DNA from 2 places in the Streptococcus pantholopis genome. Region 1 is predicted to be linked to the other one. Evidence: predicted binding sites of a transcription regulator. Region 1 holds the regulator's gene; the other holds the start of a gene.

Region 1 (4,070 bases):
GTGTCCTGTTTTTTAATAAAAAATAAGAAAAAGTTCTGAGGAACTTTTTAATTTTCTCCTTTTAGGACTAAAGGAAGAAGCAGGAGAAAAGCCGTAACAATAGCGTTTGTAATAAAGTTGACATCTATCTTCTAAAGAGATGACATTTTATTATTGTATAATATAGAAATTAAGAGTGATTTATTAGAAGGGTAAAAGCTGATGTTTTCCATAGCTGAGCTGAAAAAAAGACCGGAAGGAATCGATTTTGACCAGAGTTTATCTGTTAGTGATGAGCTGATTGCACGTAATCCTGATATTTTAGATGTCAAGGATGTTCGGGCAAAGGGGAATGTCTCTTACGATGATGGGCTGTTTTTATTAAACTATGAACTGACTTATCTCTTGGAACTTCCTTCAAGCCGTTCGCTTCAGCCGGTTGTTTTGAAGCAAAAGCAGACGGTAGCTGAGGTTTTTGCTGAACAGTCGGAACTGACTTCTAAAAGAGAGTTTGCTGATCAGGACTTGCTGCTGCTTGTTGATGGGCCGAATATTGATTTAGCAGAAAGTGTTATTGACAATATTCTGCTGTCAGTCCCTCTGCAGGTGCTGACCGACGATGAGCAAACTGCCGCTGATTTACCGGCTGGGGAGAGCTGGGCAGTATTGACCGAAGAGCAGTATCAGTCCCTGAAAGCAGAAAAGAGAGAAGCTTCAAGTCCTTTTGCTGCTCTGGACGGTTTACTTGATGAGTGAAGCCGTTTTCTTTAAAAATTATGAGAATTCCAGTTGTGAAAGCTGAAATTCTTTGCTATAATTTTTTTACCAAATGCTCATACGTGCATTAAATCATTGAGAAGTGAGGATTTTGTTCACTCTTCTTTTCTGGCGGGTATAACATGAAAAAGATTTAAGTTTGTAGGGGTTTGTTTTTCAATTTGGACTTAGCACCTATTAACTCAAAATCACAAAGAAAAAGGGAAGGTGTAAAGTGATTAAGAAAATTTTGATTATTGAAGATGAAAAAAATTTGGCGCGATTTGTTTCCTTGGAACTGCAGCATGAAGGCTATGAAGTTCAGATTGAATCAAATGGGAGAAAAGGGCTGGATTTAGCTCTCGAAAAAGATTTTGATTTGGTTCTTTTGGATTTGATGCTGCCGGAGATGGATGGATTTGAAATTACACGCAGACTTCAGGCTGAGAAAAATACCTATATCATGATGATGACAGCCAGAGATTCTGTTTTGGACATTGTGGCGGGCTTGGACCGCGGTGCTGACGACTATATTGTTAAACCGTTTGCTATTGAAGAATTGCTGGCACGGGTTCGTGCTATTTTCCGCCGGCAAAATATGGAATCCAATAAAAAGGCACATGCAGCGCAAGGTTCTTATCGGGACTTGACAATGAATCCTCAGAACCGTTCTGTTCTTAGAGGGGATGATGAAATTTCACTGACCAAACGTGAATATGACCTGCTGAATATTTTGATGATAAATATGAATCGCGTTATGACACGGGAAGAGCTGCTGGCAAATGTGTGGAAGTATGAAGAAGCAGCCGAAACAAATGTTGTTGATGTTTATATTCGTTATTTGCGCGGGAAAATTGATGTTCCCGGCAAGGAGTCATATATTCAGACCGTCCGCGGTATGGGCTATATGATTCGTGAAAAGTAAGAATGCTCAAAAAAACAGCCAATGACTTTATGGCTGTTGTTTTTTCTCTATCTAAACGGCAGAAACAGTGAAGTACTTTTTGAGATTTAGGGAATAACATGTCTGTTCTTTAGTAGATGAGCCCGGGCGCCCTCAGACTCTAAGCTTTAAAATATGAGGGCTTTTTCTATGCTGTCTGCTGGCTTTTGTTAATAAAGAAAATATGATAAAATAAGGGTTAAACAATACTAATAGAAATGAGGTGTCTGTATGCGTTGTCCAAAATGTCATTATAATAAATCCAGTGTTGTTGACAGCCGTCAGGCTGAGGACGGCAATACCATCAGACGCCGGCGGGAATGCGAAAATTGCCGGACACGGTTTACAACTTTTGAGCGTGTTGAAGAGCTCCCGCTTTTGGTAGTCAAGAAAGATGGGACACGGGAACAGTTTTCCCGTGATAAAATTTTAAACGGTATTATTCAAAGTGCGCAAAAACGGCCGGTATCCAGCAGCGATATTGAAGCAGTCATTTCACGCATTGAACAAAAGGTTCGCAGTGAATACGAAAATGAAGTGTCCAGTGTCGTGATTGGCAACCTTGTTATGGATGAATTGGCAGAACTGGATGAAATTACCTACGTTCGCTTTGCCAGTGTTTATAAAAGTTTTAAAGATGTCGATGAGATAGAAAAACTTCTGCAGGAAATAACAAGCCGTGTGCCCAATAAAAAGAAAAGCAGTGAAAAAAATGAAACCGATTGATGATTTTTTCTATATCAAGGGGAATGCCGTTTCTTATGATTCACTGAATCTTATTCAGCTCTATCTTCCCATTATTGGGCAAGACGCCATGTCGCTCTACGACTATTTAGCCCATTTTTTTGATGAGGGTCAGAAGCGGCACAAATTATCAGAAATTCTTAATCACCTGCAATTTGGAATGAAACGTTTGGAAGAAGCGGCGTCAGTTCTGGAAGCAATGGAGCTGCTCGAGCTGTATGAAAGCAGCGGAGTCTATTATTTCAGGCTTAAGCAGCCTTTAACAAGGGATTTCTTCTTAGCTCATCCGGCTTACCGCCGTCTGCTGGCCAATAGAATCGGAGATGTTGCCGTGCAGGAATTAGCTTTGCAGCTTCCAAAAAACGCCCGCAATATCTCGAAAAAGTTCTCTGATGTTTTTGATCATCTGGAGACAGACAAAGCTTCTGTTCAGACCAGACCTGCTCCGCGTCTTGATTTGGATAATTTCCAGCGCCTGATGCAGCGGGACGGCCTTCAGTTTAAGGATGAAAAAAAGGACATTATTGCTCTTTACAGTTTGGCTGAAAAATATGACTTAAACTGGTTTGCGCTTTATAATTTAGCTAAAGAGACAGCTATTAACCATTTTATTTCGCCCCAGCGTATGACGGTTAAAAAACAGCAGATGGCAAAAGCGCAGCGGCAGAAACAGCAAGATGAGATTTTTAGCAAAGAAGAGCAAGTGATTTTACGGGAGACTAAGTCGGCAGAAGCAGAGCTTTTTTTGGCTAAAATTAAGAAGGTTAGACGGGCGCGGGTCACTTCAGATGAGAAAAAAATATTGGAAGACCTGGCTCAGATGTCTTTTCTGGATGAAGTGATTAATGTTATGGTGCTCTATACCTTCAGTAAAACGAAATCGGCCAATTTGAACAAGGCCTATATTATGAAAATTGCCAATGATTTTTCCTATCAGCGGATTGTCAGTGCTGAAGAAGCTGTTCTAAAAATGCGCAGCTTTTCGGAACGTAAAACTGATGTCAAATCAAAACAATCAAAAGCAGCCAAAACGAATGTTCCTGAATGGAGCAATCCTGATTACAAAAATGAAACAACGGCAGAAGAACTGGAGGAACTGGCAGAGTTCAAGAAAAGAACTTTGGCACAATTGCGAAAGGATGGTGAATAGATGGAAAAAGTTGCTCAGGCTATAAAGCACAGCAATAAAGCTCATTTATCACAAATCAACACTGATGAACTTAAGCAAGCTATTTTAGCTGATACAAAAGTTGCGGATTTCATTGCAACTCACCGGCTGTCAAACCGGGAAATCGAACTCAGTCTCTCAAAGTTTAATCAGTTTCGTATAGAACGAGAGAAATTTTTAGCCGGCGATGAAACTTATCTCGCTAAAGGCTACGAACCGATTTTGGTGATGAATGAAGGCTATGCAGATGTTACTTACCGTGAAACAAAGGCCTTGAAGCTTGCTCAGGCTAAACAGGCTATTACCGAACGTGTCAGCCTTGTCAATCTGCCTAAGTCTTATAAAAATCTTACTTTTGATGATATCAGTCTGGATGATAAACGCAGACAGCCTCTGTTTACAGAGTTGGCTAAGTTTGTTGCTGATTATCCCAGTGCTGACCAAAAAGGTCTGTACTTATATGGCGATATGGGGGTTGGG
Region 2 (4,070 bases), 1.1 Mb from region 1:
TTTTGGCACATACTGGCCGGTTATATACTTGTCAAAATAAGTTCCGTCAGCATATGTGGATTGTTCAAAACCAACAAATGTCTTCTGACGCTCGCGGGCAATAGTGTTGGATTCAACCAGTGTCCAGTAATTAAGCAGCATAAAATAAATATCGGTAAATTCAAGCGATTCTGGGCTGCCGTAGGCTATATGATTCTGAGCCAGAAAAGAATGCAGCCCCATTGCGCCCAAACCAAAGGTATGCGCTTGGCTGTTGCCATGTTTCACTGTCGGAACCGCTTCTATCTGCGATGCATCGGTCACAAAGGTTAAAGCCCGTGTCATAGCTTTGATTGAGCGGCCGAAATCAGGTGAAGCCATCATATTGACAACATTGGTCGAACCAAGATTGCAGGAAATATCGGTTCCCATTTCTACAAACTCCTGCGCATCATTGAGCAGACTGGGTTTTTGAACCTGCAGGATTTCTGAGCAGAGGTTGCTCATTACGATTTTTCCATCAATCGGGTTGCTCCTGTTGGCTGTATCAACATTAATAATATAAGGGTAGCCGGATTCCTGCTGCAGTTTGGAAATCTCGGTTTCGAGATCCCGAGCCTTGATTTTGGTCTTAGTGATATTTGGATTGGCAACCAGTTCGTCATACTTTTCAGTGATATCAATGTAATTAAAAGGTATGCCATATTCCCTTTCAACACTGTAAGGGCTGAACAGATACATGTCTTCATTTTGACGCGCCAGCTCGTAGAATTTATCAGGAACAACTACTCCAAGAGATAAGGTCTTTACACGAACCTTTTCGTCAGCATTTTCCTTCTTAGTTGAAAGAAAGGCGATAATATCCGGATGAAAGACATTGAGATAAACGACTCCGGCTCCTTGGCGCTGCCCGAGCTGGTTGGAGTAGGAGAAGCTGTCTTCAAACAGCTTCATAACTGGTACAACACCAGAAGCTGCGCCTGCAAATCCCTTGATCGGTGCTCCGGCTTCACGAAGGTTGGACAAAGAAATGCCAACTCCGCCGCCAATCCGTGATAACTGCAGAGCAGAATTGATGGAGCGGCCAATAGCGTTCATATCATCTGTTACCTGAATTAAAAAACAGGAGACCAGCTCACCCCGCCGGCTTCGGCCGGCGTTCAAAAATGAGGGCGTTGCCGGCTGATAGCGCTGATTAATCATTTCAATGGCCAAATCATGCGCCAGCTCCTCATTGCCATCAGCAAAATAGAGGGCATTAAACATGACCCGATCTTCCATACTTTCGAGATAAAAATCACCATCATCGGTTTTTAAAGCATATTGCTGATAGAATTTATAAGCAGCCATAAAAGACTTAAACTGAAATCCCTGAGCCTGAATGTCGGCTGCTAATTTTTCAATGAAAGCCGGTGAGTACTTATGAATAAAATCTGACTCAATATAGTCATTATCCACTAGGTAACGGACTTTATCAGTAATGCTGCTAAAGCTCATTGTGTTAGGCTCAACATTCTCTGCAAAAAAAGCTTTTAAAGCTTCTCTGTCCCGATGAAGCGGAATTTGTCCGTTGACAGGACGGTTAATTTCATTATTAAGACGAAAATAGGAAACATCGCCAAGATTTTTGAGACTCATTTTATCTAAAATTCCTTTTATAGTATTACTTTTTACATATAATAAGGCTTCATTCCAATTATTTGTGAGATGAAGCCTTAAAATTAAATAATTTCTTTTAATTTATTGGGCTGAAAGCCTGAAAAAACATAATCACCGGCTTCAATTACAGGAGCAGCAGTGAAACCAAGACTTTTGACATAATCAATTTTTTCGGGATGTTCATCAATATTAATTTCTGTAAAATCCGCTTGATGTTGCTCTAAAAACTTTTTGGTCATTTTGCACTGCATGCAGTTATTTTTTGAAAACAATGTGATTTGAGACATAAATCATTCCTCCTAAAAATTTCCGTTTCTGGAAAAGGCATATGTATCTAGGATATACAAAATAAATAAAAAAAGCAAGAGATTTCTCTTAAAAAAACACAATATATTGTGTTTGCTATCTCTATTGAACACGAAATGTAGTGTCAGACCTGCTTTTGAGCAGGCTGAAGGATAGATTCAGACGGGAAAGTTGGCTCCTGCTGACAGGCTAAACTGATATCTTAAAAAGAAGGGGCGAAATCAGGACTGGGAAGCAGAAAAAGACCATTCAGCTATGTAAGCGCTTAAAAAACACACTAAAAAACCTTGCTGTTTATCGTCAGTTAGGTTACTTTAGTATTAAGGAAGTTTGGCAAAGGAGGACTGAGAAGATGCGATTAAGCTTTCTGCGGCAGCTGAATTGGGAAAAAGATAATCTTCTTTTATTAGCCATTGGGACCTTTATTTTTGGTTTGATAACCCCTGCGAAGACAACTTGGTGGGAGGATTATGTTCATCTGTTAACAGTGCAAACCTATCTGATTCATGATTTTTTTGCTGTAGCAGGCATAGCTGCAACTTTTGTAAATGCTGCTTTGCATCTGGCTATTGCTTATTATTTAAATATTCGTAACCAATTGACCCATCTGACCGGTTTTCAGATGGCAGCGATAGGCATTTTTGTTGGCCATTCTTTTTTTGGGACACATCTGCTAAATATTTTGCCTATTATTTTGGGTGTCATCTTATATGCCCAACTGTCACATCAGTCTTTCAAAATTTATACTTCTATCAGTCTGTTTGCAACCTGTATGGCGCCTGCTGTGTCTTATATTATGTTTTCGCACGGTTTGTCGCTTATTTCAATATTAGGGGCAATCGTTTTAGGCTTAATTTTGGGCTTTATCACTCCGCCTCTTGCCGAAGCATTTTTGAAATTCCATCAGGGCTACACTCTCTATAATATTGGTTTTACATCTGGAGTTATCGGTATGTTTGTCTATGCCTGTCTGCGCTATTTCCAGTTTGAAATTCCAACAGCTCAAGTACTGAGTACTGAAGCCCACGACTATATTTTAGTCTATATACTGTCTATTTGTCTGCTGATGCTTGGTCAAGCTTTGATTGGTCTGGATTTTCAGGACTTTAGAACGAAATTTATTAAGCTGAATCACCGTGTTGGCCGCCTGCCAGATGATTTTGTCATCAAGTACGGACGAAAGACTGCCTTTTTTAACATGGGACTTTTAGGAATGGTCTACTTGAGTTTGTTACTGGTGATGAGGGTTCAGCTGAATGGCCCCATTGCAGGCGGTCTTATGTCTATCATCGGTTTTGCTGGTTTTGGGAAACACCTGCGCAATACACTGCCAGTTGCTTTTGGGGTCATTTTAGCTGCTTGGTTTGCCAATCAATCATTTGGGACGATTGGCTTTGCTTTATCTTTTTTATTTGGCACTTCACTGGCTCCGCTTGCTGGCTATTATGGTATAATAGTAGGGATGATAGCAGGATTTCTCCAATTTAACATAACACAGAGTGTTATTGATCTCCATTTAGGGCTGTGCCTTTATAACAATGGCTTTTCCAGCGGTTTTGTAGCAGCCTTTTTGGTTCCGATATTGGAAAGCCTGCCTCGTCGTAAAAAATCAAAAGAATAAAACGTAAAGGTAAGGCTAATAGCTATGATTAGTGAAAAAAATAAGGCAACACGCATTATGAAAGAATTGATAGGTTATTTTTTAGAGCATAGATACTATCAATTCGATGTCTCCTTTCAACTTGACAAAGATAAATTTGAACTGAGTATCACAGCACCTTCTCCGGATATTCCCAATCATTTTAAGCATCTGCTGAGAGACCTTAATACGGAACGCGAAGTGGAGATTGATGAATATTACAATGCGCTGCTGGGAGGTCATGGGACAGATCATGATTACAGTTTGCTGGGAAGAGCTATTGATCTGGCAACTCTCGAACATAAAGAGGGGATGCTGACATTGAAGATTTACAGAAATATCGGCGTTTCTTAATGATTGCACACGGCCTAAACGCTGTGTAGTGAAATCATCCAGTAGATGATTTCAGCCCCAACCTTGAAAAGGGGAGTAAGGGGATGGGAATCTGTATCGTTACCTAGTTACCGCTTGCCGTAAATGTCTGAAG

Evidence for each region. The regulator NrdR, encoded in region 1, represses ribonucleotide reductase genes. The targets are predictions, from matches to a motif close to ACACNATATATNGTGT.
Region 2: nrdH (glutaredoxin-like protein NrdH) is a predicted target of NrdR. The motif match lies at 2,022-2,037, and genes of this name have one in related genera.

Annotation. Positions count from the first base shown of each region.
Region 1 is NZ_CP014699.1:239,278-243,347, forward strand. It holds gene A0O21_RS01140 (YceD family protein) at 202-735, shown strand; gene A0O21_RS01145 (response regulator transcription factor) at 971-1,660, shown strand; gene nrdR (transcriptional regulator NrdR) at 1,910-2,404, shown strand; gene A0O21_RS01155 (DnaD domain protein) at 2,391-3,572, shown strand; gene dnaI (primosomal protein DnaI) at 3,573-4,070, shown strand, end outside.
Region 2 is NZ_CP014699.1:1,368,936-1,373,005, reverse strand. It holds gene nrdE (class 1b ribonucleoside-diphosphate reductase subunit alpha) at 1-1,617, opposite strand, end outside; gene nrdH (glutaredoxin-like protein NrdH) at 1,701-1,925, opposite strand; gene A0O21_RS06325 (DUF1576 domain-containing protein) at 2,297-3,565, shown strand; gene A0O21_RS06320 (hypothetical protein) at 3,590-3,937, shown strand.